DNA from 3 places in the Robertmurraya sp. FSL R5-0851 genome. Region 1 is predicted to be linked to each of the others. Evidence: riboswitches for the same ligand, from Rfam matches in the RefSeq annotation. Region 1 holds a riboswitch; each other region holds the start of a gene.
The links. Region 1 has a riboswitch for glycine ahead of MKX65_RS08845 (ACT domain-containing protein). Riboswitches for the same ligand answer to the same signal wherever they lie in the genome.
Positions count from the first base shown of each region.

Region 1 (11,172 bases):
ATGATATAGATCGGAGTAGGTATTCCAAATATTTCACCCGCTCCAATAAACTTGAACTTCTCTGATGCTAAAACTACGGGATAACCACCTGTAATGACATAAGCCAATCCTCTTAAATAGGTCATACTACCAAGTGTGACGATAAACGCCGGAAGCTTGGGTACTGCTGTTAAATAACCGTTAATCGCCCCAGCCACATATCCAACACCAGCTCCAGCTAACATCGCTAAACCAACAGGAGCACCAGCATTTGAAAGTAAAACAGATATAACACCGCTTAAAGCGAGAGTCGAACCAACTGATAAATCTATCCCACCTGTTAGAATCACTACCGTCATTCCAGCAGCCAGGATTGCTGTAATCGAGCTTTGCTTCAATACGTTTAATATATTACTTGAATCTGTGAAATTTGGTGCTATTACACTCATAACTACGATTAACAAAGCAAGAATGATTAACATGCCCAGCTGATTAAATATTTGTTTGGAACGATCCTTGAACGTAACTACTGTTGGATTAGTAGATTGTACATTTATATTCATCATTTAACCTCTCCTGTAGCATAGTACATGATTTTTTCCTGTGTTGCTTCCTCATGAGACAGTTCAACTTTTAATTTACCTTCGTGCATTACTAATATGCGATCACTCACTCCAAGAATTTCGGGTAATTCAGAAGAAATCATCAATACAGCAAGCCCTTTCTCAGCTAGTTGATTAATAATTTTATGAATCTCTGTTTTCGCACCTATATCTACCCCACGTGTTGGCTCGTCGAGTAACAATACTTTTGGACCAATAGAAAGCCATTTTGCAATAACGACTTTTTGCTGATTTCCACCGCTAAGGCCCATTACGTTATGTTCTTTAGATGCCGTTCTGACTCCAAGTTCCTCAATATAACGATCCGCTTCACGGTTGATTTTCTTGTACTGCAAGAACTTAAATTTACGGTACATAGGAAACTGTACCATCATGATATTTTCTTTAACAGATAGATTGGGTAATAAACCCTGTTCTTTCCTGCTTTCAGGTACATGGGCTATTCCTAGCTTTATTGCATCAATTGGATTTTTTATTTGAACCAAGTTACCTTCTATGATGATTTCGCCCTCAGACAATTCTGATAATCCAAAGATGGTTCTTACAAGCTCTGTTCGACCAGCTCCAACAAGTCCTGCTAAACCAACAATTTCCCCAGGATAAATTTTCAAAGAGACATTTTTCACGATCTTTTTGTCTGAGACACCTTTCAACTCGAGTACTGGTTGATTCTTCGTTCCTATATTATTTTCCTTTCTCTCTCTTACAAACAGCTCATTTAATTCTCGTCCTACCATAAGTTTTACTAGGTGCGTAGGATTTGTTTCAGATATTGGACCGCTTGTGACCAATCGACCGTCTCGAAGTACGGTAAAACGATTGGAAATTTTAAAAATTTCATCCATTCGGTGGGAAATATAAACAATCGCAACACCTTTTCTTTTTAATTCATCTATGATTGTAAAAAGCTTCTCTATTTCTTTGTCTGTTAAAGAGGCGGTTGGTTCATCCATGATTAATATTTCTGAGTTAAGTGATAGTGCACGAGCTATTTCTACCATTTGTTGTTGAGCGACACTTAATGAACTAACATCTGCTCGAGGATCCAATGTAGAACCAATCGATGTTAAAATTTTCTCTGCCTTCTCATAAATATCATTCCAGCTGATTAAACCCATTCTATTTTTCTTTAAACTGGTACCCATTAATATATTTTCTCCAATCGATAAGTTGGGAGATAAGCTTATCTCTTGATGAATCACACTAATGCCTTTACTTCTAGCATCCATGGGATGATTCCACCGCACTTCTTCACCTTTATAGACGATCGATCCACCATCCGGCTGGTACACACCTGCCATTATTTTCATTAAAGTAGATTTCCCTGCACCATTCTCACCCATTAATGCATGAACTTCCCCTTTAAAAAGATCAATTTCAACATTATGTAACACCTTCACACCAGAAAACTGCTTTGATACGTCCTTCATACTCATAATAGGTTGTATATTTATAGATTGATGCTTCGTTTGTTGCTCTTTCGTTACATTCATTCCTGCCCCTCCTTACTTTACATTTGGTGTAAACATAGTGCTCGATATTGAGCACTATGTTTATCTTTTCATTCCGAGGGGTATGGATTACCACCCACTATATGAATCAACATTTTCTTGAGTAATGAATTCAGTAGGGATAAGAACTTCTGAGTCAACTTTCTCTCCATCTATTATTTTTAATGCTAAAGCTACACCATCAATTACCATTTGATTAGGGAACTGTGCTGAAGTTCCGGCAAAGCTACCACCTTTATTTAGTGCATCAACAGCAGCTGGAGCACCATCAACACTTACGAGGAAGAACTCATCTTCTCTACCAGCTTGTTCTTGAGCAATTTGTACTCCAACCGCTTCTTCGTCGTTGATCGTGAAAACGGCATCAATTTTCTTATTTGCAGATAATATTCCTTCCATTACAGTTAGCGCCTTCTCACGGTTACCTTCACCGTTTTGGTTAGCAACCACTTTAATGTCAGGATATTTGCTTATCACTTCATTAAAGCCCTTAATTCGGTCTGTAACCGCTGATACAGGAGGTCCATCAATAATGACAATATTTCCTTTTTCATTCAATTGCTCTACTAGGTACTCAGCAGCTAATCTCCCCGCTTGAACATTATCTGACATCACCACTGTATCGATTCCACCTTCTGCAAAACCGTCAAGAGCAACAACCGGAATTCCTGCTGCTTTTGCTTGACTAACTGCACCTGCAATTCCAGCTGAATCAAATGGACTTAATAAAATAAGATCCACTTTCTTTGTAATAAAGTCTTCAATTTGAGCCGTTTGCTTTGCCAGATCATGATCGGCACTCACTGTAATGACTTCAGCATCATACTTAGCAGCAACTTCTTCAGCTCCTTTGGACATGGCTACGAAGAATGGATTCCCCAAAGTTGGAACCGTCAACCCGATCTTCAGTTGCTTTTCTTTATCTTCAGTATTATTTTCATCCGTAGCATTCGTAGAAGAACTCTCTCCACTGCTACAAGCATTTAATAAAGTTAAAAGTAATACGAATAATATAATGTGAAATCTCTTCATAATTTTCATGGTATCAAAACCTCCAAATAATAATTTCCTAGAATAATAGTCGTTTTTTTAAAATACTTGAAAAAAAGTCTGTTTTGCCATACCATAAAAATGAGTTCTAAAATTCTATATAATTTTAGGCATACTCAAATAGAGGTATGATTTAGGGGTTTTTTCCATTTGGCCGTGGGTCCCCCTGAATCGTACTTTTTTCTTGCTTTTTTCTGTAAAGTAAAATAAAAATTCACTATCTAATAGATTTTCCTTTATTATGTATAAGCCTCACCTCCAAAAATAGAGCGCTTTCATAAATCATTTGCATTCATTCATAAACGTGGATGTTTTTGATCGTTTATGCTCATTTTTGATTATATGTTCTTTTTTACCATTTTTCAATAACAATTTTCAGAAAAGTCAAAATTGATATAGTCTTTTTTTATTTTTCTCAAATTTTAATTGACTGAATTATTATTTATTGATAATATCTAACTTAATTCAATACAGCCGCCATGATGGTAGTGGATCAAACTATTACCGGAGCAGCTTCTGGAGAGACCGTATGCATACGGCGCCGAAGGATTCACAATCTCAGGCAAAAGGACAGAAGAGAATGTTTGCATAATAATATTTTTGCACACTCTTCTTACCCGAGATTGGAGATACTCCAATCTTTTTTTATTTCAAAAAAATAATGAGGTGGAACAAATGGAAAGAAGACGTGCAGTGGTAAGTGTGATCGGAAAGGACAAGGTTGGCATTATTTCTAAAGTAACAACGATTCTTGCTGATAATAACATGAATATTTTGGATATCAGCCAAACTATTTTACAAGACTTTTTTACGATGATGATGATTATTGATGTGACCGGTAACGAAAATTTGTCACAACTCCGTGACCAACTGGATTTAGTTGGGGAGGAAATGGACTTAAAAATAAACATTCAGCTTGAAGAGATTTTTCAAGCGATGCACAGAATTTAGTTAGGTGGGGACAGACTATGACAATTGCAATGGATGAAATCCTTCAAACTATACGAATGGTTCAGATGGAAAACCTAGATATTCGAACCGTAACAATGGGAATCAGTCTCCGTGATTGTGCGGATTCCGATTTCCATAAAATGCAGCAAAATGTATTTCATAAAATTACTACTTATGCTAAGGATTTAACGAAAGTAGCAGTAGAAACAGAAAAAGAATTTGGCGTGCCGATTATTAATAAGCGTATATCTATTACGCCCATTGCTGAAATCCTAGGAAACGCAACCGTTGAACAAACGGTAGAGCTTGCAAAAACACTTGATCTAGCGGCAAAGCAATTAGGTGTGGATTTTATCGGAGGATTCTCTGCCCTAGTTCACAAAGGTTTTTCTAAAGGTGATGAGACCTTACTTAAAGCCTTGCCAGAAGCACTTAGTGTAACAGAAAGAGTTTGCGCCTCTGTTTCAGTGGCGACTACTCGTACCGGTATTAATATGGATGCGGTTAAGCAATTAGGTTTTGTTATCAAAGAAGCAGCCGAGCGGACAAAGGATCAAAATGGAATTGCTTGTGCTAAGCTCGTTGTGTTTTGTAATCCTGTTGAAGATAATCCATTTATGGCTGGAGCTTTTCATGGAGCTGGAGAAGGCGAAGCGGTTATTAACGTTGGTGTTAGTGGCCCTGGTGTCGTATTGAACGCGTTAAAAAAACACCCACATGCTGACCTTGGAGAAGTATCTGATATTATCAAAAAAACAGCGTTCAAAATTACACGTGCAGGTGAGCTTATTGGTAGAGTGGTAGCCGAGAGGCTCGATATTCCGTTTGGGATTATGGACCTCTCTTTGGCTCCTACCAATGCCATTAATGATAGTGTTGCAGAAATCTTAGAGGAAATTGGCCTTGAGCGCGTGGGTACTCATGGAACAATCGCAGCCTTGGCCCTCATGAATGACGCGGTGAAAAAAGGTGGAGCCATGGCCAGTTCTTATGTTGGTGGATTAAGTGGAGCTTTTATTCCGGTCAGTGAAGATAATGGAATGATTCGAGGAATTATCGACGGTGCTTTAAGTTTATCAAAACTTGAAGCAATGACATGCGTCTGTTCAGTTGGACTTGATATGATTGCTATAACAGGAGATGTTACGCCTGCTACCCTATCCGCAATGATTGCAGATGAAGCAGCTATCGGAATGATAAACAAAAAAACAACAGCAGTAAGGGTCATCCCTGTACCTGGAAAGCAAGAAGGAGAAATGGTTGAATTTGGAGGACTACTTGGGAGAGCACCCGTTATGGGGGTAAATCCATTCAGCTCACAGAATATGATTAATCGCGGCGGAAGAATTCCCGCACCCCTACAAGCACTGATTAATTAATTTTAGAATTAAGAAAAAAACAGTGTTTTCAAATTTTCCATACGTCGAGATTCTCTACTAGAAAAAATCCCACCTTCCTATATAGAAGGTGGATTTTTTCATTATGTTCCTATTGAAGGACTTCTTCTCCTTGAAATATCCGATAGGCTGGAACGATGGTGTCGGAGACTATTTCTTTTCCTTTTTCACGAATGAAGTCCAGTTTATAGTAGGAGTCAAATCGTTGGCTGATTTCTGTTTTCACGAGCTCGGGCGGAGTGACAACGATAAATTGGAACTTTAACTTATCGGCAACTGCAAAGATTGGGTCAAGGACATGTGTGGATGCAGCTTGTCCGAACGGATTATCGCAGACTAAAGGAACCCAGCTTTGATCGGTTTCGCTTTTAACTGATAATAACATCATCATCATCACCATGCGAGCTGATAACTTTTGTCCACCACTGCCATCCGATTTTGTCTTAGAACCTTGATTAATGGTCTGCCAAGTGGAGTAATGCTCTCTTTGCGGTTTCCCATACATAAAGGCATTATCCGTTCTCATATTATAGACAAGTAGCTCAGGATATCGATTTCTCAGTGATACAAACAAAATTTGCTCGTCACTAATAAGCTGTTTAATTTCCTGGTCTAATAATCGATTATGATCATCAATCATATCAAATTGCTTTGTAATTTTATTTATCGCTGAAACAAAGTGCTGCTTTAATAACGGTTCAATATCTTCCGCCTTTTTAGGCAGGATGTCTTCTTTTAATTGGACGAGAGGGAAAGATCCTCGTTCATTTTTCAACTTCATTTTCACAATCATGGAACGAATGGCTTCTGAAATACTCATCACTTTCATACTAGCACGGCTAGCCCAGAAGTTTTGAGCCTTTTCTGCCCTTTCTTTGTCTCGTTCTAATTGTTCTAAACCACTTTGTGAGAATCGCTTCATATTTTTCACAATGCTTTGAATATGCGAGTAATGCCTTGTATCCATATGGTCTAATGTCGTTAACACTTCATTCTTAAAACGAATCTCCCAATCTTTTCCTTCAATTGCAAGCTTTAAGTTACGCAAGGATTGATCAATTTTTGCATGCTTTTCTTGTCCTTCTTCTAAAATCTCTTGATGTTTTTCGCACCAGGATAAGATACATGCTTTCCCTTGAGTCTTAATTAACTCTAGCTCATGTTCGGTAAAGACTGCTGCATCTTCCTTTAAGATCACGGATAGAGTTAACAAGTCCCCTTCATAACTAGCAATATTGGTTTCTGTTTCTTTCTGACGTTTTTCCGTCTTCTTTACTTCATCCTTCGTTATCTTCGTTTGGTCTTTTATTTCTACTTCCTTTACTTCTAAGTCAAGATCTGCCCATTCTTCAGGCTGTCTTTCATGCTTAGCTATCTTTTTTCCAGTCTTTTCACGCTGTTCAGTCGCATGCTGCAACGATGTTTCAGCCACCGTTACAGCCGTTCCTTGTTCACGTTCTTCCTTTTCCGCAGCCTTTGCTTCCTTCTGTGCCGTTTGCAGCATATTTTCTAAGATACTAATAGGTTCGTCAGGTGCAGAGGCCTTTTCCCACTCCTCATTTGCTGCTTTGAGTTTTTTCTCTAATTTTGTTTGCTGCTTTTGTTCGGTTTCTTTCTTTGCTTGAATAACGAGCAACTCTCTAGCTTGTTCTTCCTTTGATTTTTGAAGCTGTTTCAACTCTTCCATTCTCCCATTTATCTCTTCTAATAAATGAGTGGATAGGCGTGGAACTTCTTCACTTTGGTCGACTTTTTCATCAGGTGGAAAAGCTGCTCCTTCCATAAAGAACGCAATCTCCTTTATATTCTGTTCGGTTGTCAGCTTCCATTCTACATACGTATGATTCCACTTGGTTTGCAGCTCCACAATCTGTTGGTGCTCTTTTCCTAATTCTTGTTGCTGTAGGACCAAGGCTTCCTTTAGTTTCTCTTTTTCTTCTTTCACCCGTTTATTTTCTTGATGAAGTGTTTTTTCTTTTTCAAACTCCTCTAATGTTTCCACATCTTTTGTAAGCTTTTCTATTTTTCGCTTTGTGTGTTCCAATTGCTCTTTTAACTGAAGCTGAAATTCCTTTTCCTTTTCTTGTTGAATGATGATTTCCTGCAAATTAGCTTTCTTAGTAAGAAGAGCGTTCTGTTCCTGATTAAGTTTTTTTACGATATCACTAGATAATTCGCCTGATAAAAACCGATCGATTTCTTTTAACATACGACGTAAGGAGTTTTCTGTTTTTTCAATCTCAATCAGTGTATCTTTCTTTTCTTCTATTTGTTTAGCCATACTAATTTTCCAGTGGGTGAATTGATTCTTATCCGATAACAACTCTTTTTCGGTTCCGTTAATGATGACAAAGGAAGATGGGTGATTGTCGCTGTTCATTTCCTCACGCATGAAAATCGGAACCGGACTTTTAAACATTCTTCCTGATAGAACCTGCTGATTAATTTTTTGCCACTGATGCTGACTTACGACTAAACCGTACGGAAGGAGCGGATATGTTAAGCAATAATTCGCCATATCTTCTGCACGTAATGATTGAAGAAACTGTGTACCATAAAACACATCAATGCCTGTCTTCTCGTCGATCCATTCTTTTAATTCTTTTACATCTTTATTAGCAATCCAAAACCCCTCATCATTTAAGGAATGATCAAGCTGCGTTTCCCAAAGTTCTTTTTTAATTTGTTCCCCTTGTTGTCTGTTACCCGCCAGAAGTTCTTCTATCTGTAACGCATACTTTGATAAAAGAGAGTGAGTAAACGGTGCTGTGACATCATCTAATAAACCATGAAGCTTATCTAATAGTTTTGATTCTCTTTGCTCTTGCTCGTTATTTGCTACCTTTAATTCCGTGCACTTTTCTTCTGAAAACTGAATGGATTGGACGAGCGTACCATGGGAAGAGGCAAGTGAATTTTGCTTTTCACTAGATTCTTTATCTTTTGCTTGTATCTCTTCTAAGCTCGTGTTTTTGTCCTCAATTTGTTTTGAGAAAGACTCGATCAAGCCCTTTAAGTCATACGTTAAGCGGTCACCAAATTCTTTGATGAGTGCCTCATCTTTTGATTCAAAAGCATGTATTTGTGTATAAAGAAAATCCATTTCCGTACTAATTTGCGCGATTTCTTTTGTCTTCTGCTTATCCTGTTGCGAGAGCTCCGTTTCTTTTTTCTTTAAGAACTTCTGATAGCCCAAGTACTGCCTTACACCTTCTTGTATGGTTAGATAAGAATGCTCCCATTGTTGTGCTACTTCTTTTTTGATTTCATCCATTCTTTGATTCACTTGCTCTAAGCCACTATTTTGCTCTAAGATGGCAATCTGCTGTGACAGGGAACGAATCGTTTGTTCGTTCTCACTCCACTCTTTCAATAATAACTGAAAGACGAGCTGTTCTTTTCGTTCCAGTTTCTCTTTCACTATTTCTTGAGAGGAGGTGTGTTTTTTTCTTTCTTCTACTAATTTCTTATCCCACGCCATTACCTCTCGATGAGCTTTTGCATACTCCAAATTATCTTTTTGATAGCGTAGGTCTTCTTGCTTGAGTGTTAACTTCTCTAGGTCTTTTTCTAAAGTAAGTAACATTTCCGTTTCTGTTGTCTTCAAAAGTTCTAATGCACCAAGAAGTTGTCTTCCGACCTTGATACTTTCCTGAACAATTTCTTTATGTTCGACCCCTTTAGCTAAATGCTCTTCAAAGGGAACAATATCTTCTAAAAATTCTTTATGGGCTTGCTCTCTTTTTAAAAGAACAGGCAGATCCTTGGCAATACTAGCCTGACTCTTAAAAATCTCGACCAGATCATTCTTTTGGTGTTCCGTTCGATGCAAGACTTGACTAACGGTAGGAATAATTCGTTTTTGGAAAAGGGAATGATCATCTTCAGCTCCCTCAAAATATTTTCCTACTCCACCTTCATCCTTGTTGATATCCTTCATAATGTCCCAATCTTTACGGTTAATTCCGTATGTATCAAGGATGCGATAGTGCTTCTTTATATCTTTATAAACGTCATATCCATTCCATTTCAGATAATCTTTCAAACTTTCACTGTCAGCAACCTCGTCATTTTCATAAAGTGGAATATGCTCAACGGCGGCCTCTTCTTTCCGTTCAAATTCTCTCGTGTAAAATGTAATATTAGGGAGAATCTTTGCTTCCTGCTCTAAAGATTTACTTTCATTTCCACCTTCTTCACTCATCGAAATTCTCTGTTCAGCAGAGAACATTCCTCCAGTGATTAGATGTCTGCGATCGGCACCGTCTAGTTCCCATTGAATGAGAACATGAAAGGTATAAGGAATAAACTGCTCTTTATTATTAAAGAAAAATTGCTGATAATAACGATTGTTTTGTTTTCCCCAAGATGTTCCAGGTTTGAGAATTTGGAAGACCGTTTGCAGAAACACCCCTTTTCCGCCCCCGTTCATCATAGCGATGAGACCATTAGTTGACGTTTCTTCATTATGGAAGTTAAAGGTCGTATCTTTATATTGCTTTTGCATGCCATCATATTTCAGGCCAACAATTCTAATTCGATGGATTTTCGGCATGCTCATTCTCCTCTGATGTCATTAATTTTTTTAAAACTTCGTAACGGTCATAATCATGATACAAGTATTCAATTCTCTCAAATAGCTCCTGTTTTGGAATCACCTTTGGAATATCATCCCGATCCAGAATGACGATTAACCCTTCTGTCTCTAATAACCGCATAGCGCTGGCAATTAATCCGATTCTCGTTCTTCTATTGCCTTTTTTCAATCCATAATCCTCGGTGTCGACCTCCATGTATTTCCATGTAGTCACCATTTCCTTCATATCCAGTCGTTCTTCTTCTCCGAAATTAGGTTTCACTTTAAGAATCTTCTCCCAATTCATCATCAAGTCATTAACATACCGTTCTAAGGCATAGTAGCTAATGCCTTCCCGTTTCGTTCGAATTTTTGCCGCCTGGTTGCGGTCTATCGATGCTAAGAATGACATGATGATCACGCTGATCAGGTGAAAATGTTTTTTCGTTTCGATCTGGCGATGCTTCTCTTTCATATGAGTGAAATTCGTTGCAAACACCGAGCCAGTTGGCTGAACGACTAAATGGATGCGTTTGGGCGATTCAATGATATACGTACCTGATTCGTCTGCTAATAATAAAACCGTCTGTCTGACTTCCGGGTCAAAGAAGGTTTGGAAGTGTTCACTATTTTCTTCGATGACTTTATCTTTTAATAACGTAAAATAGACCGCTGACGCTTTTTTGATCGTTTCAGCATTCATCGTTTCTCCTCCTCTATACATAATTTAAAAGGGGTGATTTTTGTTTGGTACCAAACGATAGGGTCGGCTTCAGGATCAAACATGGTAAAGATTTTTGATCCTTCAAACACTTGAAATTGTGGATATTCTTTCATTAATTTATGGAGAAGAATTTCTCTTTCATCGCTCAGTGTTTCTTCCTTCCGGTGCAGCACTTGAACCTTTAACGGCTTTTTATCAAACATCATCCATAAATCAATCGTTTCAGATTCCTCGAACCACAAATCCTGCACTTCTAATGGCATGGTTGCAAGATCGGATAATGAAAACTCTCTATTTGTTTGTAAAAATTGAAACACATAACTCCACGCACTTATTACCGAATCCCAGTTCGTCACCCGTG
Region 1 is NZ_JBBOOE010000001.1:1,707,955-1,719,126, reverse strand. Features, by position in the region: gene MKX65_RS08860 (ABC transporter permease subunit) at 1-542, opposite strand, end outside; gene MKX65_RS08855 (sugar ABC transporter ATP-binding protein) at 542-2,095, opposite strand; gene MKX65_RS08850 (ABC transporter substrate-binding protein) at 2,183-3,154, opposite strand; glycine riboswitch at 3,670-3,747, shown strand; gene MKX65_RS08845 (ACT domain-containing protein) at 3,839-4,114, shown strand; gene MKX65_RS08840 (PFL family protein) at 4,132-5,493, shown strand; gene MKX65_RS08835 (hypothetical protein) at 5,603-10,066, opposite strand; gene MKX65_RS08830 (DUF6063 family protein) at 10,044-10,790, opposite strand; gene MKX65_RS08825 (hypothetical protein) at 10,787-11,172, opposite strand, start outside.

Region 2 (11,172 bases), 820 kb from region 1:
AGGACAAGGAACTTGGTACATGGGAGAAAATCCTCAAATGAGAGATAGGGAAATCAAAGCTTTACAACTCGGTATAGAATTAGGCATGAAACTAATAGATACGGCGGAAATGTATGGTAATGGCGATTCTGAACGCTTAGTAGGTGAAGCAATTAAGGGACGTAGAGATGACGTCTTTTTAGTATCAAAGGTGTATCCTCATCATGCAGGATTAGATATGATAGCCAAAGCGTGTGAAAACAGTCTAAAAAGGCTGGGAACCGATCATCTTGATTTGTACCTTTTACACTGGCGAGGACGTGTGCCATTAGCAGAAACCATTGAAGGAATGGAAAAGCTACGCAAGGAAGGAAAAATAGTAAGGTGGGGAGTCTCCAATTTTGATACCGATGATATGAAAGAGTTATGGAACACCACTAACGGAAAAAATTGTATGACTAATCAAGTGTTATATCATCTTGGTTCAAGGGGGATAGATTATGATCTCTTACCATGGCAGCGAGAACATCACATGCCTATTATGGCATATAGCCCGCTAGCTCAAGGAGGTTCATTAAGAAGACAATTGTTAACGGATCCAACCATTAAAGAGATTGCAGAAAAATACGCTGTACAACCCTTACAAATCGCTCTCGCATGGACAATCCGTTCTAACGATTGTCTAGCTATTCCAAAAGCTGTTCAAGAAGAACATGTACTAGCAAATGCGAAAGCTACTATAATTGAATTAACAAAAGAGGATTTAAATAGACTTGATGAGGTATTTCCGCAACCGACTAGAAAAATGCCTTTGGACATTATATAGAAATTTTAGAGGATAGACAAAGAAGAGGGGATTGTATATGTTAACAGAGGTATTGGAAGATTTACTCCAGATGCAGCCTCTTGTATGAAAATTAGCTTTTTAGGAACAGCTTAACATTGACAAATAAAACTGTTCCTAAAAACATTTTTTCTGAAATAAAACCGATTAAACCACACCTTGACGTAATGTAAAAATTATTCAACTATTTTTTATTACGAAAAGGTAGAAGCAGGGAATTCATCAATTTTCATACGAAGTAAACTATAAGGTTTCTGTCGCAGGTCTTTTCCATAATGAAACCTTGCCTGCCGGTGTAATTGGTTCACAATAACATATAAGTATTGATCCGGCCCAATTGAAAACGTATCTGGCCATAAAATTCTCGGATCATGAGCGATTGTTTCCATTATGCCATTCGGCAATATCTTTCGAATACTGTTGTTTTCATAGTCTCCGGCATAAATGGTTCCTTTTGCCCCAGTGATCATTCCATCAGACGCACCTTTTTCTCCCCAGTACTCCACCTGATAAGGTAGTTCTATGTCGGGTATCGTTCTGTCTCTTAGAGCTTCTGTTGAGATCGAATACAAATGCCGACTGGTAAGTGGACAGTAAAATAAAATCTTTCCATCGGGAGAAATCGCTATACCATCAGACGCCAATTTAAATGGAGATGTGGATCCATCTTTGTTTCGGTTCATCAAAATTTCACCTTCTACTTTCGGCAAAAAATAAGGGTCGGGTGAAGTTGAATTAGCTCCATTTAACCGTCTAAACGCCTTTCCATTTTCTAAATCTACAACGATAATAGCTCCTGGTCCTTTGGAAGATGAATCCGTTATATAGGCATAACCGGCTTTTCCAACACGAAAATCGAATCGGACATCATTCAGATAAGTTGTTGGAAGGACAACATCTTCTGTAAAGGTATATACTTTTCTTATTGTATTGGTTTTTAAATCAACAGCGACTAATTTTGCCCCTCCTTTAATTGGTTCAGAAAAATTCGGTGCCGCTGTATCTAATACCCAAAGTGTTCCTCTTCCATCCGCAACTACACTTTGGACACTGATAAAAGACATTGTGATATTACCCTGATAACCCAAATTGGTTTCTAAACTAGGATAAGGCTGCAAAGTATCCCCAACAATTTCCGCAACAGTGAATTTAACGTCGTCTCCCCATTTCGGAAAGCAAATGAAAATACGACCGGTTTCTGATACGCTAACACCTGTCGGCATAGCTCCATAAAATTCATAGACTAGTTCTAACTTACCGAAATATTTTTCCATAGGTAACATAGGCTTCATGATGTCCTCCTCAAAAATTTCGCACGGGATATCACCTATATATGATTTAAAATATTTTTAGTGCCTGGTTCATAATGGGCTAAAATTTTTACATATAGTAGATAAGAATGATGAATACGGACATGATGCTAAAATACTGAATAATAATTTCTAATGGATTAGCACTCCTGTTTCACCACAGAGTAGATTTGATAAAAGGATTAAAAAAGGAAGTATGATCTATGTGTAAAAAGATGGAAAATAGGGAAGTTTAATAAATAAAAAGGAATAAGATATGATAGGACTTTTTATTGCCATTATTACTTTTAATTTTATTGCCTTTAAAACAGTGAAAAGATTCACTACAAACCAAATTGTGCATATATGGATCTTTACAATTGCTTTTCAGTGTATTTTTGATCTAATTGTTGAATTTAAATATCATGCCTATTGGTATTTTGATAAGCAGGTCGATTGGTTAGGGATGCTTGCTCATACAGTACTTATTCCTCCAGTTAATATGATGTTTCTGAATTGGTTTCCTTTTTATCAATCGGTTTGGAAAAAATTCATTTATATGTTCTTCTGGGTGATTGGAATATTAATTTATGAAACCTTAACCCTGCTGCCTGAACCTTGGGGATATTTCCACTATGGTTGGTGGAGGATTTGGCATGCAGCCATTGTGGACCCGATTTTACTCCTTATATTGTTAGGATACTATAAATGGATTTGTAAATTAGAAATGCAACTATTAGAAAATACCATTCAAAAGTAAAATGCTCTTTTTGAGGGCATTTTTTTTAAGGTTTTCTTAAGGTTCGTCTTTAATAATTACTGAAGTTTACGGCAAAGGATATCCAAAAGGATTAAAGGGGGAGGAAAAATACCGTTAGAAGCTCGTATTATGGCAGTGGCTGATGCCTTTTTAAAAAGGATTGGTAAAACAAATACGAATCTATATCCAAGCAAGAAACTGATCGATCGAATTATCAAAAGGTCGGTTCATAGTGTGTAAAAATAAGATTGATCATCATCTCACAAAAATATTCTTGACCAACGAAAAGAATACTGCTAAAATTACAAATTATCGTAGAATAATAGCTTGAGAGTTTGTTGAAAAAACAAATCTCAGCTGTAAATAATTTAATCAAGCAAGCTATGAATGTTATGGGTCAAACTATAACAGGAGCGGCTTCTGGAGAGATCGCGTATTGCGACGCCGAAGGGTTCACAATCTCAGGCAAAAGGACAGAAGAGTAAAGATACTATTTGGTATGAATGAAAGAGTAAGTAAGTTCTCTTTTTATCATTTAACCATGTGTATTTGTTATTCTGACGTTTTAAGAGATTGGAGGGAACTCCAGTCTCTTTTTTTATGGCTATTATTACTACAATAACAATTGAAAAAAACGGAGGAATATCAAGTGGCACAGCATGAATTAAAAAGGGAACTGAAAAATCGACATGTACAGCTAATCGCAATTGGTGGAACGATTGGTACAGGATTGTTTTTAGGTTCAGGAAAAGCAATTTCATTAGCAGGTCCCTCTATCATCTTAGCTTATTTAATCGTAGGGATAGCAACCTTTTTTGTTATGAGAGCATTAGGGGAGCTTTTGTTATCGAATGCGGGTTATCAATCCTTTACCGATTTTGCAGTCGACTATATTGGACCATGGGCAGGCTTTGTGACAGGATGGACATACTGGTTCTGTTGGATTATGACGGCGATGGCCGATATTATTGCAGTAGGAATGTATGTGCAGTATTGGTTTGACATCCCACAATGGGTACCAGCGCTTATCTGTTTAATCATTTTATTAGGGTTGAATCTTTTAACAGTAAAGCTTTTTGGAGAATTAGAATTTTGGTTTGCGATTATTAAGGTTATCACCATTCTTGCTTTAATTGTGATTGGAGTGGTTTTACTTGTAATTGGATTTAAAACAGACGCAGGAACGGTTTCGATACAAAATTTATGGCAACACGGAGGGTTTTTCCCGAATGGAATTAGCGGCTTTTTATTTTCTTTCCAAATGGTCGTATTTGCTTTTGTTGGAGTAGAGTTGGTTGGTGTATCAGCTGCAGAAACAGCAAATCCAAAGAAAAATATTCCTTCAGCCATTAATAAAATTCCATTAAGAATTCTATTCTTTTATGTGGGTGCTTTAATTGTCCTGCTTAGTATAAATCCATGGAACCAATTGAATGCAGATACAAGTCCCTTTGTTAAGACCTTTACTTTAGTTGGTATTCCCGTTGCGGCCGGGATCATTAACTTTGTCGTATTAACTTCTGCTGCCTCTGCTAGTAATAGTGGATTATTTTCTACCAGTCGAATTATGTTTAACTTAGGACGTCAAAACGGTGGAAGAGGTATGCTTGCAAAGTTAAACAAAAATGCAGTGCCAAGTAATGCATTATTCATTTCAACGGTCATTGTTTCGGTCGGGACACTATTGAGTAAACTGATCCCTGAGCAAGCCTTTGGAATTGTAACGACCATTAGTGCAATTTGTTTCATTTGGGTGTGGAGCATAATTTTAATCTCTCATATTAGATATAAGAAAACTCGTCCAGATCTACATCAAAAATCAATATTTAAAGCTCCATTAACACCTTTTATTAACTATGTCGTACTAGCTCTTTTTGCCTTTATTTTGCTCGTAATGCTAATTTCAGAATCCACACGTGCAGCATTATTGTTAACACCATTATGGTTTGTTTTGTTATTTGGTTTGTATTTCTTTAAAAGAAAGAAATCGGTGTAATAGTGTAAGACACTTTGTCAGGAGAGGCAAGGTGTTTTCTTTTTTTTAGGCTCTTTTCTAAAACATTGTTGCTATAAACACACCTTTAGGAAATTAACTATATGTTTAGACAGCAATCAAAATTTTTTCATCCTTAGAAAAGAGCTACTCTTCAAATAGACCAATAAACCCAGCGTTATACCAAAAACAACAATCTTTACGAAACCAGCCTTTTTTTATATATAAAAGTAGAACAAGCAATTGTTCATAAAACTCAACATAGGATAATAGCATTATGTTCTCTAAAAAGATTTTCTTGAAGGTGTAGGGGGGGCACGATGAAAAAGACATGGTTGTTAGGCTTTGGGTTTTTTAGCATTAGTATCGGTTGGTCGCTGTATAACGGATTTGTACCATTTTTTCTTGAAAATTATTTAGCGAGCACGGCACTGATTGGTTTTTTAATGACCATTGATAACTATATTGCTTTATTTTTACAGCCTTATATTGGGCAACGCAGTGATCGGACGAATACAACCTATGGCAGACGAATGCCTTACTTACTTGTGGGAATCCCTCTAGCTGCTTTGTTTTTTGCACTAATTCCATTTCACAATAGTCTTTTAACTTTAATTATTTTTATGTTGTGCATGAACCTGTCGATGGCTATATTTAGATCTCCAACCATCGCTCTCATGCCAGATATCACACCAGAATACCAGCGAACAAAAGCAAATGGAATTATTAATTTTATGGGTGGCGTTGGTGCCATATTGGCATTTAGTGTGGGCTCTTATTTGTTTAGTGTGAATGAATCCACGCCTTTTTTAGCTGTTAGCGTCATATTTTTGGTAGCATTATGGGTTTTGTACAAAAACATTATTGAAAGACGGGATGCCCTCTTCTATTCAGTTACAACTGCACCGAAGCTCAGCTATAAAAGTGAGTTAAATCGTCCAACGATCATTTTATTAGCGGCAATCTTTTTCTGGTTTATTGCGATACAAGGGATGGAAGCCTTGTTTACTTTATACGGAGTAAGTGAACTAGGCTTAACCAAAACCGCATCTGCCTTTTCATTAGCCTTCTTTTCATTAAGCTTTGTTTTGTCGGCCATTCCTTCGGGGTTGCTGGGGGCTAAGTATGGAAAGAAAAGAATGATTATCATAGGAATAATGGGTTTGATTTTTGTGTTTTTATTGTTAACTACTGTTCAAACCGTTCTATTTCTTCGGATCCTTTTATTCGCGGGTGGAGTTTTTTGGGCCTGTATTAATATTAATGCTTATCCATATATTGTCTCGACAGGTAGCGAACATAGTTATGGAACTAGAACGGGTTTATATTATTTAGTTTCTTCGCTGTCGGCCATTATTTCACCACCCATATTAGGGGTCTTTATTGATCTCTTTGGTTTTGGAATTTTGTTTTATGCTGCTGCGGGAAGTATGGTGGTTGCGTTGGTTTGTATGTTGAAAGTGAAGAAGTCGGATAAACATATTGGTTTTGAAAGATAAGAGCTCTTGAACAAGTCAAGAGCTCTTTAATAAATTACACACCTGGAAACCAACCAGGGCTATTGATAATGGCATTCCATAGAGGGTCAGGAATAACTAATTCCTTCTGCTTCTCTTTGTTTATTTTTGTTACAATCTCATTCTCTCTGTTTTCAGAGATTTTTTGAACCCAGTCTGGATCAATGATTAGTTCTCTTCCTAAGGCGAGAAGAGGAACCCCCGTCGCAAACGCTTTACGTGCATCTTCAGCTGTGTAAATAGAACCTACTCCAATCAAAGGAACACGATCATTTATGGTTTCTAGTAAATACTCAATTCTACTCTTAGAGAGATCTTCTACTCCTCTATGTGGGGTGGAAAAGAAATCCATTAATGATACATGTAGATAATGAAGGTCTTTATCAGCTAAGGCGTCGATTAATTTCAAGGTGTCACCCATTGTAATTCCTGGCGTTTCAGGTTCCTCAGGGGAAAAACGATATCCTATTAAAAAGGGAGATTGTGCACTTTCTCGGACAACACGTTTTACCTCATTTACAACTTCCAGAGGAAAAGTCATCCGTTTTTCCAAACTGCCACCGAACCGGTCTTCTCTTCGATTGGAATGAGGGGAAAAGAATTGCTGTATTAAATAACCGTTTGCTCCATGAATCTCAACCCCATCAAACCCGGCTTCAATCGCTCGACGGGTAGTTTCACCAAACGCTTTGATCATTTCTTGAACTTCTTCTTCTGTTAAGGCTCGGGGATTTATATTTGGTTCTTCTGTGGAGACACCGCCTCTTTCAGCGGGAATATCACTGGCACTTACAATTTCACCGTTTGGAACAAGCTCGGGAGGACACATTCTTCCTCCGTGAAAGATTTGGAGGATCGCTTTTGCTCCTTGCTGCTGTATAGCCTCGGCTATACGGCGTAAACTAGGAATCATTTCATCGCGATCTCCACCAAACTCTCCGTGAAATCCCTTCCCATTTGCTGTTACATATGTACAGGCAGTAATAACCATGCTAACTCCTGCTGAGCGTCTCGCGTAATAATAAACTTCAGCATCCGTCACTGTGCCGTCTGGATTGGAAGAGAAATTGGTCATTGGTGCCATGACCATTCGGTTTTTTAATGTGATTCCATTCGAAAAACGAAAGGGGGACAACAAGTCTTCATTTTTTACACTCATATAAGAATTCCTCCTAAGTTTTGTACTTTACTATACTCACCTACAAATAACATTTTATGTTTACCTGTTATTTATTTTCTTGACCGATCATAAACAGACATTTATAATTAGTAAAAATCATGATAGCTCTTCTTAATGTCCTGGAGACAAGGGGAAGGGAAATCATTTGTAATTATTAATTTTGTTTGGTTGCTTATGTAAACACAGTGTATGTGAGTATAGAAGAGACCAGCGATGATGAATTTTTATCACCGCTGGTCTCTTTTTTATTGGGCAATTTTCTAAACTGAAGGAGGTTTTTTATTTGAATCGTTGGTTAGTGGTGTTGGGGGCCGTTCTCATTCAAATTAATTTAGGGGCGGTGTATGCTTGGAGTCTTTTTAATCAGCCGCTTATCGATAAGTTTGGTTGGGCTAGGGAAGATGTGGTTGTTACTTTTTCGATCACGATTGTTGTTTTTGCATTTGCAACCATTTTTGCTGGTAGACTGCAAGATCATATTGGACCGAGGTGGGTCGCAACAATTGGAGGTTTATTGCTAGGGATTGGATTGCTGCTATCAAGTCAAGCAACTTCCCTATTACAGCTCTATTTCTTCTATGGTGTTATCGGAGGAATTGGGATTGGAATGACCTACGTTTGTCCACTATCCGCATGTGTAAAGTGGTTTCCTGATAAAAGAGGATTTATAAGTGGTGTAGCTGTCGCAGGATTTGGACTAGGTGGTCTGATTTACAAACCATTGATTGGATATCTTATTGAATTATCAGGAGTTTCTTCAACTTTTATGTATTTAGGAATCATATATTTATTGTTTGTTATTGCTGGGGCACAGTTGCTCAAAAATCCAACAGAGGAGCAGGTAGTAAAGTATCAACCTAAACAACAAACATCTATTAATCAGGTAAAAACATTTGTAGATACGAGCAATCAGTTTACACCTAAACAAATGCTTCGAACTCAACAGTTTTATTTATTATGGTTCATGTTTTTATTTGGTAGTGTTTCTGGTTTAATGGTGATTAGTTTTGCTGTCGACATCGGAGTTGAGATGGCAAATCTAGAACTTGAACAAGCAGGAAATGCGGTTATGGTGATTGCCCTGTTTAATGCGGCAGGACGTATTGTATGGGGAAAACTATCCGATCGTTTTGGACGGAAATCTACATTAATCACCATTTATGGCTTAACAGCCGGAATGATGTTTTATATGAGTACAGGAATGATGAACTATGCTCTGTTTTTAATGGCTGTTTCTTTAATTGGATTTTGCTTCGGTGGTTTTCTCGCTCTTTTCCCATCTGTTACTGCAGACTATTTTGGTGTACGAAACATGGGAAGTAACTACGGCTTTATGTATCAAGCCTACGGGTTATCTGCGTTTGTTGGGCCGATGGTTGTGAAGTCCCTTCCGTTTACCTCTGCTTTTTTACTAGCGGGTTGTATCTGTATTGTGGCAATTATTTTGGCAAGAGTGATTGAAGTACCAAAGATCATTCCTGGAGAAAGGCTTCTTGAAAGAGAAGCATAATATAAGGCAAAAAACCGAGTACTTCCCAAAATGTACTCGGTTTTTTTGCTATAAGATCATAAGGCTTTGACCTGTTCTTGAACTTTTTGTAAGACCCGATGACAAAGAAAGCTGATACAAAAAGCACAAACACTATAGATGAATAAAAAAGTAATTTGCCAAAAATAAAGGAGTAACCCTGTAGCCACCATACATATCAAGGACAAAAACGTGGTTGGTAAGAATCTTAGAGAAAAGAAAAATGAGTTTTTGACGAGATCGATTGTTTTCATTCGGTAGTGAGCAATCATCGGAAAAATATAAATCGTTGTTATTAATAATATAAATCCGATCAGTAAAAAGATAGAATAGAAGATAGGTTGTAAAGACCCGAGGCTATTCATTAAAGTAAAGTCTAAAAATAATAGACCGGAGAGCACTAACCAAATCAACCCAAGCACAAAGCTTTGTTTGAAGTTTTCTTTGAAAAATTTCATATACGAACGAAAGACACTATAGTCCTTGTGGATAATCCATTGTCGAGTGACACAGTACATTGCAACGGTCGCAGGGAAAATAGTGATAACTGGAAGACAAAAAATAAGCCATAAAATATTAAGTTGAAAAAAAGCGGTTACAATTTCTAGCATTCTAAAAAAAGCATTGTTTTCGTATTTCATCATTTTTTCACCAAGTTTCTTATTTTCTAGGATTATGATAAAAATAGCATATTCTTACCGATAAAAAAAGCTGGAATTTCTGTCACGTATTACGAGAGGAGAAGATTATGACGATTAAAGCACTATTTTTTGATTTGGACGATACCTTACATGACTCGCAATACCCTTTTGAAAAAACGGTAGAAGAACTGCTCCCGGAACTAGTTTCAGAATTAAATATGAATGAACTATCTATAAAGTTTAGAGAGGCAAGTGACTGGTTGTGGAAGGACTATGTGGCAGGGAACATGTCTCTTGTCGACCTTCGAACGAAGAGGATTATGTTAGCGTTAAAAAGGATGGATATAACGATCAATACTGAGATGGCTCAATTGTTTCAAAAGCAATACGAGTATAATCAGAGTCAGCTTAAGATGTTTCCGGAGGTACCCGATCTTCTAGGAAAACTGAAAAAGAAGGGTATTACCGTAGGAATGATCACAAACGGTCCGGTCGAGCATCAGCATAGTAAAATTTCTTCTTTAGGGCTGAAAAGTCATATTCCAAATGATCTTATTTTTGTATCTGATGGAGTGGGGGTGGCTAAGCCTAATCCAGATATCTTTCATCATGTGAGTAAACATGTAAATTTATTGCCTCATGAATTACTATACGTAGGTGATTCTTGGGAGAACGATATTGTTGGCTCATCGAAAGCGGGCTGGCATTCGCTTTGGTTTAACCATCGAAAAAAAGAGCCTGAAACCAACCATAAGCCTTTAGCAGTTATCCATAATCTATCAAGCATTTTGGATTACCTATAACAGAGCACCAACCCAACCTAATAAAGAAAGAACCCTGCGCCAATTACACGCAGGGTTCGTACCATCTAAATCAGACTAGTCTTTTTCAAGTCCATGGTTGAACTTCGCACGACAAGTTCAGGCTCATAAATCTTCGATTGAGGAACTTCTTTGTTTTCGACTGCGGATACAATCCATTTTGCTGCCTCAATCCCCATGTCCATTTTCGGATGGGTGACGGTGGTTAGCTTTACTTCTGTTGCTACTGCTAGGAGCGAGTCATCGTATCCTACAATATTTTTATACAAGGCTCTTTTCAACTTTGTTGCTTTTTGGAACATAGTTTTAACAATTGTGCTAAATTTCAGCAGAAAATAGCATGAATTTAATAAGAAAAGAGCCTGCAAATTAAATTTATAAGCGCAAAACAGCTATTTCCACGTTAAAATCGGTTTTTAGATTTTAACAACAATCTTTGCGAAACTCGCCTTATACAATCTTCTTCTATCTATATTAGATGAATCTTTACGGCTATTCATGAATAGCATATAGGCAGATAAAGCATTCGTTTAATGGAGGAGTGTTTATGCAATTTTTTTACACGGTCCGCCCTGGGGATACACTATTTCAAATTGCAAGTCGATGGAAGCTTTCTTATG
Region 2 is NZ_JBBOOE010000001.1:883,134-894,305, forward strand. Features, by position in the region: gene MKX65_RS04520 (aldo/keto reductase) at 1-805, shown strand, start outside; gene MKX65_RS04525 (L-dopachrome tautomerase-related protein) at 1,018-2,115, opposite strand; gene MKX65_RS04530 (hypothetical protein) at 2,390-2,872, shown strand; glycine riboswitch at 3,283-3,359, shown strand; gene MKX65_RS04535 (amino acid permease) at 3,522-4,868, shown strand; gene MKX65_RS04540 (SLC45 family MFS transporter) at 5,186-6,364, shown strand; gene MKX65_RS04545 (NADH-dependent flavin oxidoreductase) at 6,399-7,541, opposite strand; gene MKX65_RS04550 (L-lactate MFS transporter) at 7,846-9,072, shown strand; gene MKX65_RS27030 (YesL family protein) at 9,129-9,734, opposite strand; gene MKX65_RS04555 (HAD family hydrolase) at 9,839-10,534, shown strand; partial or broken gene MKX65_RS04560 (substrate-binding domain-containing protein) at 10,600-10,812, opposite strand; gene MKX65_RS04565 (LysM peptidoglycan-binding domain-containing protein) at 11,100-11,172, shown strand, end outside.
Region 2: it holds a riboswitch for glycine, as region 1 does, so the genes downstream of both, MKX65_RS04535 (amino acid permease) here and MKX65_RS08845 (ACT domain-containing protein) in region 1, are expected to answer to the same signal.

Region 3 (11,172 bases), 1.5 Mb from region 1:
GGACTAAGGCATCAACAAATTGCTCTTCTTTACCATAAGTAGTTTCATGGCAACTTCTACATAGAGTTATGCCATTATTTATTTCAAACTGTTTCTCAGGATATTTCTTTTTAGGATAGATATGATGTGCTGCAATATCTTTAGAATTAGAATTACACCCTGGCATTCTACACCGATACACATCTCTAATGTAGACCTGTTTTCTCCACTCTTTGTATTGAGCAGAATCGGTAATATCTTCTGTCTGAATTCTATTTTCTTTTTGATATTGGGCATAACATTTACAAGAACAAAAATGTTTGTTACTTCTAGCAATAGAAGATAACTGTCTTTCAAAATCTTGGGAACAATTAGTACATTGGATTGTTGATCTCTTTTTTATCCTCGATTTCCTAATTTTTATCTTAGAAAATTCAGAATGAGTCCTACCACGTCTTCCAGCACCTTTATCAATTTCATTGTGCCCTCTAACTGGAAATCCAAAATACAACAAACGATCGAGTATAGTAGTATAGCTAACATTTAACTCATTTGCTATTACCGAATACCCTTTCTTTTTAATCATATACTCGTGGTATAACCATTCTTTATCATCATAGATTTCGTCCCCAAGCTTTAAACTCCTCTTCCTAATTCCATATCTCCTAAGCAATCCTCTGATTGTTGTTCTTTTCAATCCTGTGTCAACAGCAATCTTAGAAACAGTTTGGTTTTCAGTTATATACTTTTGATAAAGTTGTTCCCTAGTAGGATTCATTGAACATCACCACCGAACATTTGTTCTAATGTAATCTTACCATAAAGGAACCGCAATTTCATCTTTTCAATCCGCTAACATTATCATTTGAGCTCCACGTCTTGACCCACCTTGCTCTACCAAATGCGTTAACTTCGCAATATCATCCAACCATGAAACCGAACCAGATGATTTACCGTTTACTCCACGAGCAAGTGTATTTCTTGGTCTTAGGGTTGAACCGTTCGTTCCAACACCGCCACCGCGGCTCATGATTTCCATTACTTGCTTACGATGCTCGGAGATTCCTTCACGAGAATCTTGCACAAATGGCATTACATAACAATTGAAGAATGTTACTTCTGTACCAGCACCTGCTCCATAAAGAACTCGTCCTGCTGGAATGAAATTTAAGTTAACTAGTTCCTGGTAAAACTTCTGGAACCATTCAGTCTTCTTTTCTTCTGTTCTCTCTACTGAAGCCAAGCCTGTTGCGTTGCGTTTCGCAATTTGCTCATAGAACACTTCCAATGGCTTTTCAATGACATCAAGTGAACGATTAATAACTCCTGTACTAGCTTCTTCAGGGTCATCTAGAACTCCTCTAAACTCCTCATCAACAAGCACTTTAGCCATCTTTTGGTCCCAATCAATTTCAAGAATAAACCCAAGACCTCTCGCGGGAAACTTTGGATCTTCTTTAATTGTAAGAACAACAAAATCTCCGTTCGATAATGTTAGCTTTTCCGTATCTTTAAATGTATAACGGTCAAGCATAACAAGTCTTGATACCCCTTTATGAGTAATCTTCATATCCGGGGTTACTGGATGCACCTGAGGAAACAAGCTAATGTCCTTGTTTAAGCTCTCGACATCAATATTCATTTTTCTTCCAAACGCAACAGACATACACACAACTCCTTTAAAATATACAAATGCTTCTTTTAATCTACTCTGTAAAAAACTACTAATAGAAATCCAGAATCTAGCGCAGCTAGGAATATTCTTAAATTACCACAGTCCAATGGTGAAATCAACTATATTGTCTACATATAGTATATATTTTTCCAAAACAACCACTATATATTGTGTTTAGTTCAAACACCTACAAATTTGTCAAACTCAAAAAAATTAAGAATCTAGCGAAAAGAGATGATTTTTGTAGATTTTCGAGCGAAAGCGATAAATTTTAACAAATTTCGCTCCTTGCTTTTTCTAATAATGAGACAAAACCTACGTACTATAGGCTTTTTTCCTATAACTTTACAAAAAAAAGAAAAGCGACATATTTCGACGCTTATCTTTTGAAATTCCACTCATCACTTTCATAACGTTCGCGCGCTAGTTTATGAACATAATCTAGCTGCTCTGCAGATAATACAAATGGTTTCAGCTCTATGTTTAGCCCTTGCTCGAATCCCTCTTTAAAAGCACGTTTGGCTTCCTCTACCTCTATTTTTCTTGAACTAATGTCATTAATGGCCACAGCCTTGTTACTAAAGGCTTTCTGCATTCGTTCTTTTACTCTTTCGTTTGGGTATTTAAAAAGACTAAACAGCTTATCCTCATCTATATCTAGTAGGATGGAACCATGCTGCAAAATAACACCTTTTTGTCTTGTTTGCGCACTTCCTGCCACTTTTCTTCCCTCTACAACGAGCTCATACCAGCTGGGTGCATCAAAGCAAACGGCTGAACGAGGATTTTTTAGAGAATCTCTTTCCTCAGCTGTTTTAGGAACCGCAAAGTAAGCATCTAACCCTAGTAACTGAAAACCTTTTAATATTCCTTCAGAAATCACTCGGTATGCTTCTGTTACCGTTTTAGGCATATCGGGATGTTCTTCTGTCACAATAACACTATACGTTAACTCTTGGTCATGAAGTACCCCTCTTCCACCTGTTGGTCTACGCACGAAACCGAGGTGATGTTCTTTTACCTTTTCAAGATCTATTTCCTTCTCAACCTTTTGGAAATATCCTATAGAAAGAGTAGCCGGATTCCAGCCATAAAAACGTATAATTGGCGGAATCTCACCTTTACTATGCCAATCAAGTAATGCTTCATCCAATGCCATATTAAAAGAAGGAGATCCTTCTCCTGAATCAATGAAACCCCATATTTCTTTGTTCATAATGAAACCTCTTTTTCTAATGTTGAAATCTAGCTCTATTAGCTTAACAAATGAATCGAGTGAAAGAAAGTAACAAGTACTCAGGAAATTAAGTTGTTCCTCTTTACCCAAAGTCACAACACCGATATAATATAACTTGGCGTGATGCTTGTTCGAAAGGAGACATGTAACTTTATGGATACTCTTTATTTTATCCTTATACTAGTAGTTGCCATTATCGCTTACTCTGTGATTACTTGGCTATACCAACGTAAAATTGTAAAAACACTGAATGAACAACAATTCCGTGAAGGCTATCGAAAAGCTCAACTAATTGATGTGCGTGAACCGAACGAGTATGAAGCGGGACATATCTTGGGAGCTAGAAACATTCCTCTTTCGCAGTTTAAAATGCGTATGAAAGAGATTCGTCCTGACAAACCGGTTTATCTATATTGCCAAAGTGGGATGAGAAGTGGCCGTGCTGCACAAACACTTTATCGTAAAGGCTATAAGGATCTTTCTCACCTTGAAGGCGGATTCAAAAAATGGTCTGGAAAAATTAAAGTGAAGTAATACAAAAGGATTCCAGCTCTACCCGAGCGGAGTCCTTTTTGTTTTTCCTAAAAAAACAAGCACGGCATCTGCCGTGCTTGTTTCCTATACCTCTTTATGCTTGATACCTTAAAATTGGCTTTCTCGCAGCTGTCGTTTCATCCAATCTTCCAACCACAGTTGTGTGTGGGGCTTCTTGAACGATTTCAGGGTTCTCTTCTGCTTCCTTTGCAATTTGAATCATTGCTTCGATAAATGCATCTAGAGTTTCCTTCGACTCTGTCTCTGTTGGTTCAATCATGATGCATTCCTCTACATTTAGTGGGAAGTAAATAGTTGGTGGGTGATATCCGAAGTCCAACAGGCGCTTCGCGATATCTAGCGTACGAACACCAAGTTTCTTTTGTCTCCTACCACTTAGTACGAACTCATGTTTACAATGTCTATCAAACGGTAAATCAAAATATGGTTCAAGACGTCTCATCATATAATTCGCATTTAATACCGCGTATTCCGTCACTGCTTTTAATCCATCAGGACCCATTGTACGAATATACGTATACGCTCTTACATTAATCCCAAAGTTACCATAGTACGGTTTTACTCGCCCAATCGACTGTGGACGATCGTAATCTAACACAAATTCTCCATCCTTCTTTGTAACGACTGGCTTTGGTAAGTATGCTATTAAATCTTTCTTCACCCCAACAGGACCCGACCCAGGACCTCCACCGCCATGTGGACCAGTGAATGTTTTATGAAGATTTAAATGAACCACATCAAAGCCCATATCTCCTGGTCTAGCTTTAGAAAGGACAGCATTTAAGTTTGCTCCATCATAATAAAGCTTTCCGCCAGCTTCGTGAACAATCTGCGCCATTTCAAGGATATTTTCTTCAAATAAACCTAGAGTATTTGGATTGGTTAGCATCAAGGCAGCAGTGTCTTCTCCAACAACACTTCTTAGGTCATTTAAATCCACTAATCCATTTTCATCAGATTTTACAGTGATGGTTTCAAAACCTGCGACGGTTGCTGAAGCTGGATTTGTTCCATGAGCGGAGTCAGGTACAATCACCTTTGTTCTTTTCGTGTCCCCGTTTGCTTCATGGAAGGCACGAATGAGCATAAGTCCCGTCCACTCACCATGTGCTCCTGCAGCAGGCTGTAATGTAACTTCATCCATACCCGTAATTTCAATTAGATGCTCCTGAAGATCGTACATAAGCTCCAATGCACCTTGAACAGAGCTCTCATCTTGAAGTGGGTGAATATGAGCAAAGCCAGCGATACGAGCGACGTTTTCGTTGATCTTTGGATTGTATTTCATCGTACAAGATCCAAGAGGATAAAAACCAGAGTCCACTCCATGATTTCTTTTTGAAAGAGCGGTGTAATGACGCATGATATCAAGCTCAGAAACCTCAGGTAAATTTGGTTCTTCAGCTCGCAAATATTCAGCTGGAATCAAATCATCTAAGTTTACCTCAGGGATATCCATCTCCGGGAGACTATACCCTACTCGGCCAGAGGTACTTAATTCAAAAATGAGCGCTTGGTCTTCCTTATGCATGATAATCCCCCATTCTATCAACAAACAGATCTATTTCTTCTTTTGTACGTAGTTCAGTCACTGCCACGAGCATGTGATTCTTTAACTCTGGATAATCACGACCGAGATCGTAACCTCCAATGATTCCTTCCTTTAATAGCTGTTGGTTTACTTCTTTCACAGGCTTATTTAAGACAACTACAAATTCATTAAAACATGGTCCATTAAAGGCAATGGTGAATCCTTTATTTTCAAATGCTTTCTTTGCATAGTGAGCTCTTTGGATATTGCTCACAGCCATCTCTTTGACGCCTTTTTTCCCTAAAGCCGTCATAGCTACCGAAGCAGCTAAAGCATTCAACGCTTGGTTTGAGCAAATATTAGATGTTGCCTTGTCACGTCGGATATGTTGTTCTCTTGCTTGAAGCGTTAAAACAAACCCTCTTCTTCCTTGATCATCTTTTGTTTGACCAACAAGACGACCAGGAATTTTACGAACCAATTTATTCGTTACAGCAAAATAACCGCAATGTGGTCCACCAAATGAAGTTGGAATTCCAAACGGCTGTGCATCTCCCGCTACAATATCAGCAACAAAGGCTCCCGGAGGTGTTAATGCACCAAGGGACAAAGGATTACTTGATACGACAAACATTGCTTTGTTCGCGTGAATGATTTCCTCGAGTTCTTTCATCGGCTCGATTCTTCCAAAGAAGTTTGGATACTGTACGATAACGGCTGCAATATCATCACCCATTTCGCTCTTTAACGCCTCTAAATCAGTAACACCATCTTGGTATGGAATCTCTACGACTTCTACGTATTGTCCTTTTGCATACGTCTTGACTACATCCTTTGTTTCCGGATGTACTGTACTAGAGAGAAGCACCTTTTTACGCTTCGTATGACCAGAGCTTAGCATCGCCGCTTCTGCCAAAGCGGTACCACCGTCATACATCGAAGAGTTAGCTACGTCCATACCTGTTAATTCACAAATCATTGTTTGAAATTCAAAGATCGCCTGTAACTCACCTTGTGAAATTTCTGGTTGATAAGGTGTATAGGCTGTGTAAAATTCTGAACGTGAAAGAACATGATCCACAATGACAGGCATGTAATGATCATACACACCAGCTCCTAAAAAGGAAGTATGTGAGCGTAAGTCGGCATTTTTAGAAGCCAAAAGAGTTAATTCTTTTAATAAGGCTGTCTCCGATTTAGCTTTTTTAATATTATATTCTCCCTTAAACTGTACACTTTCTGGAATATCGTTAAAAAGCTCCTGAACATCGGAAATTCCGATTTCTTCTAGCATGGCTTTTTTATCGGTTTCTGTCATTGGTAAGTAGCGATGCTTCATGACGTTTGTTCCTCCCTTATTTCTTTTCCCTTTTATAAAATGGTGTTGGTATCACTTTCACCTTCAAGCGTTTCCCACGAATCTCAATGGTTAGCTCCGACTCTGCAGATACGACTGTTGAATCCACTAACGCTAAGCCAATGTTTCTTTTCAACGTAGGTGATTGTGTTCCAGTTGTTACTTCTCCTACGAGTTGTTCACCCACATACACCGGATAACCATGTCTTGGTATGCCTCTGTCAATCATTTCAATGCCTATTAGTTTACGAGGGATTCCAGCTTCCTTTTGCTGCTTTAAAGCTTGCTTTCCAATAAAATCTACTTCCTTATTAACTTTCACAGCGAAACCAATACCAGCTTCTAACGGAGAAATCGTGGAAGAAAGCTCCTGACCATAAAGGGCCAAATTAGCTTCGAAGCGAAGGGTATCACGAGCGCCTAAGCCACAAGGAAGAACGCCGTCTTCTTTACCTGCCTCAAGAATGGTTTCCCATAGGAAAGTCGCATCTTCACTCTTACAGTACACCTCAAAGCCATCTTCTCCGGTATACCCTGTTCTGGAAACAAGTGCCTCTTTTCCTCCGATGGATACTTTCTCTTGAAATTTAAAATATCCAATTGTCGAAAGGTCAGCTGTATCAACTAGCTTCTGAAGAACCTGTTCGGCAAGCGGGCCTTGAAGAGCTAGCTGGCCCATTTGTTCAGAAAGATTCAAAAGCGTTACATCCCCTTCAACACGATCGTTTAACCATGTAAAATCTTTTTCAATATTTGAAGCATTTACAACAAGCAGATAATGGTCGTGATTCAGTTTATAGATGAGAAGATCGTCGACCGTACCACCATTCTCGTAGCACATAGCAGTATATTGTGCATCACCTATTTGCAGCTTCGATACATCATTCGTCATCATTTTTTGGAGGTAGGCCAAACTGTCTGTCCCTTTCACTTCAATTTCTCCCATATGAGAAACATCGAACAATCCTGCCTTCGTTCTTACAGCCTCATGCTCTTCTTTAATGCTTGAAAATTGAACTGGCAGTTCCCATCCTCCAAAGTCAATGGTTTTCCCACCATATTGTTGATACACGTCAAAAAGCGGTGTTCTTTTTAGTTGCGCCACTATCATTTCCCCCTTTTCAAATCATAAAAAAAGGACAGAGACCCCCCTCTTTACTTAAGAAAGGTCTCTGTCCTGGCACCTGAAAGTTTACCGTTTGGCTGTCCCCTTTGGTGGCTTCAAATGATGAAGCGCTCTCCAGAGCTGCGTCAAACAAGAGTTCTTTTGCCTGAGAGATTCACAAATTTTTGTTTGCTCCTTCGGCGCTACTTAGAAGTAGTCTCTCCCCTTGTTCTCATTCGCATTATAAAATTTCCCAATTTGGATCATACTAAGCTGTACTATAGAACATTCGTCAAAATAAACTATAATGTGACAAATTTCAAAACTTTTAAGATATTATCATCCTACCATTTCGAAACCCATACGGCAATATATTTATCGATCAAAAAAGGGAGTTGTTTTTAATGACGGTAGAGATTGAGTTTGATTCTTCTTGGCAGGAGGGACTGGTAGAGAAAATTACAAATGACGGCCCTTGGGGGAACTTTGAGTTATATAAGCTAGCGGTAGAGGTAGAAAAACATACGGTTATTGATAATTTTGAGGGATTACAAGCTCCCAAACATCTCCCTAATTTAACACCGCTACCTCATCAGCTAGAAGTTGCCAAGCAAGTTGTTGAAAGTATGAACGGAAAAGCCATCCTTGCAGATGAAGTAGGTTTGGGGAAAACGATCGAAGCAGGGCTTATTTTAAAAGAATACATGATTAGAGGTCTTGTAAAAAAAGTCCTCATTCTTGTTCCCGCCTCCCTTGTTACCCAATGGTCATATGAATTAACAAGTAAATTTTATATTCCGGCAGTTGCACAACGTAAAAGCTATGTGTGGGAACAGTGTGATGTAGTTGTATCTTCCATCGATACAGCTAAACGTGCTCCACATCGAGAAATCATTCTCTCTCAAGATTATGATCTGATTATTATTGATGAAGCACATAAATTAAAAAACAATAAAACAAAAAACTATGAATTTGTACAAAGCTTAAAGAAAAAATTCTGTTTACTTCTAACAGCAACCCCTATTCAAAATCGAGTTGGTGAGATTTTCAACCTTGTCTCTCTCTTAAAACCTGGTCATCTAGGAAATGAATCTGTGTTTAATGAAAAATATAAGAAGGATTCCCGCGATATTAACGATAATGAACATTTAAAAGAGCTTGTAAATAAAGTGATGATTAGAAATCGTCGAGCAGACACAGGTATTGAATGGACGAAAAGACAAGTTGAAACCATTCCTATTGAGCTTACTAAGGAAGAGCAGGATTTGTATGATTCTGTTACTGAACTACGATCAGAGGGAGACTGGACAACGACATCCGCTTTCTCAGTCATGACTCTTCAAAGAGAAGCATGCAGTAGTAGAGAGGCAGTGTTTTTCACATTAAAGAATATGCTTGAAAAGAAAGAAAACCCCTCGAAGGAATATCAGGATCAAATCACATATTTAATCGAGAAGGTAAACGCCGTTCATACGAATTCGAAGGCCGTCAAAGCTCTAGAATTGATTCAACAAGTAAATGATAAAGTCATTATTTTTACCGAATATCGAGCCACTCAGCTCTATCTTCAATGGTATCTAAAGCAAAATGGAATCAGTTCCGTACCCTTCCGTGGTGGATTTAAAAGAGGCAAAAAAGACTGGATGAGACAGCTTTTTGAAAACAATGTACAGGTCCTTATTGCAACCGAAGCAGGAGGAGAAGGAATTAATCTTCAGTTCTGTAATCATATCATTAATTTTGATCTACCTTGGAATCCAATGAGATTAGAGCAACGTATCGGGAGAATTCATCGCCTAGGTCAAGAAAAAGACGTAATGATTTATAATTTTGCAACTAAAGGAACTGTGGAAGAACATGTTCTAAAGCTACTACATGAAAAAATTAATTTATTTGAAAAAGTAATTGGTGATCTCGATGATATTCTGACTCGGTTAGAGTTTGGTAGCTTTGAGGATCATCTATCAGATATATTCGGAAACTCCACCTCTGAAGGGGAAATGCGAATAAAAATGGACAATCTAGCTTCCATGATTCAATTTGCTGAAGAAGTAAAGGATGGTGATTATCGTGCAGCAACAGGAAATTCATAATTTTTTGGTGAAGTATTTTACTGCTAACCAATGTGAAATACTCGTAAATACCGGTTCATATATAACCGTACAATTAACAGTTGAATTAGATAAGGAATTGATGAATCGTCCGTTTTACTGGCATTACTTAGAAAAAACAGGTGGAGTTCCAAACCCTATGAAACTTACGCTTATTACGGATCAAAAAAAGACACCTGAAGATATTAAAGGCGAGGTCATCCATTTTGGCTCGCCAAGACTTCATCAAATATTTCATTCAACTAAAAACCTTGCTGGATATATTCGGCTTTATGAAGATCATCAAGCAACCATGGGTCAACAAGTACCATTACGTCCTTGGTTAGGTATGAACGTAAAAATCTCCTATCAATGTGACCGTAAAAGAGACGTCTTTCGGTCGATAGGTCTACAATTAATTAATGGTCAACTAGTCGAGAACTTTCACAATGAACTGTTAAAATTACAATTAGCTCGCAAAATACCTGACTACTCCTTTACCTTATCACCACTTATTATGCCGAATAGTGGGGTAACACGAATTCAGAATATGATTCGTTCAAACATTCTTGAAGAAGATCATTCATGGGCAAACGATGCTAGAGAACGCTGGTCAAAAGACATGAAATTGCTGGAGCATTTTTATGAAGAAGCGGAGGAAAAAGGAGAAAGCTATGAAAATGAAAAACGAGCCTTACAGGAGCAATACGAACCAAAAGTTCAGATTTCGATAATAAATGGCGGTATTTTTTACTTATCTGAAAAAGCAATTTAAAAGGGAACGACTCATTTGTCATTCCCTTTTAATGATTTCTCTCTTTTTCCTTTGTTCATCATAATGACATATGGAAGAATACCAAACCAACGAAAAGCAAACGCTTCTCTTGTTTCTTTTTTTTCCTTCCTCATCTTTTTTCTTTCTTCCTTTGGTTGATCAATATATTTTGTAATCGTTTGTGTAATGTATTTCACATAATCATTTACTGCGCTCATGTTTTTGCCTCCCTTATAGTCATTAACAGTATGACCAAATACAATTTAACTAAACCCATAGGGAGCTACACTGGTAACAACCATTTTACTAATTTTCCGCTTCCCACCTCATACTGAGCTATTGCTTTAATCGATAGTGTACCCTGAGTCATAAAAAAAGTGACTTCAACATATTGGCTAGTAATCTGTTTTACCGTATACGTCACAGTGGTGTCTGAATATGATGCTATTCCATCTACAGGAATCACAGCTCCTTCCATTTCCTCAGAGATCTTCTTCGATGTGAGCAAAAATAAGTACTGTCGTCTTTCTTGTTGATTAACTGAAGCCACTATCCCTTTTTCGGAAACGTACTGGTTAAACTCAATCGTTAAAAATAGAGAGACTAATAGAAAGATACATAAACTTATAGGATACATAAACCCCTTTTCATTCATGGTCCTCCCACCACCTGAAGGAAAGGAAACAGTTGGTCCTCATATAAGACGTTATTGTTTCCAATAACAGAAATTGAGATACTTTTTTGATTTTGTCTGAACTCAACACTATTAATATTTTGTAAAACTATTTCATGACCTTGAAATTGGACCAATCGACGGATGTATGGCCCATATTTCTCATACGTGACTAATTCCCCAACACTTTGTAAA
Region 3 is NZ_JBBOOE010000001.1:3,184,446-3,195,617, forward strand. Features, by position in the region: gene MKX65_RS16425 (HNH endonuclease) at 1-757, opposite strand, end outside; partial or broken gene MKX65_RS16430 (ribonucleotide reductase N-terminal alpha domain-containing protein) at 827-1,645, opposite strand; gene MKX65_RS16435 (lipoate--protein ligase family protein) at 2,034-2,870, opposite strand; gene MKX65_RS16440 (rhodanese-like domain-containing protein) at 3,045-3,425, shown strand; gene gcvPB (aminomethyl-transferring glycine dehydrogenase subunit GcvPB) at 3,520-4,977, opposite strand; gene gcvPA (aminomethyl-transferring glycine dehydrogenase subunit GcvPA) at 4,970-6,316, opposite strand; gene gcvT (glycine cleavage system aminomethyltransferase GcvT) at 6,333-7,445, opposite strand; glycine riboswitch at 7,584-7,675, opposite strand; gene MKX65_RS16460 (DEAD/DEAH box helicase) at 7,844-9,532, shown strand; gene MKX65_RS16465 (YqhG family protein) at 9,510-10,304, shown strand; gene MKX65_RS16470 (YqzE family protein) at 10,316-10,522, opposite strand; gene MKX65_RS16475 (hypothetical protein) at 10,588-10,959, opposite strand; gene comGF (competence type IV pilus minor pilin ComGF) at 10,956-11,172, opposite strand, start outside.
Region 3: it holds a riboswitch for glycine, as region 1 does, so the genes downstream of both, gcvT (glycine cleavage system aminomethyltransferase GcvT) here and MKX65_RS08845 (ACT domain-containing protein) in region 1, are expected to answer to the same signal.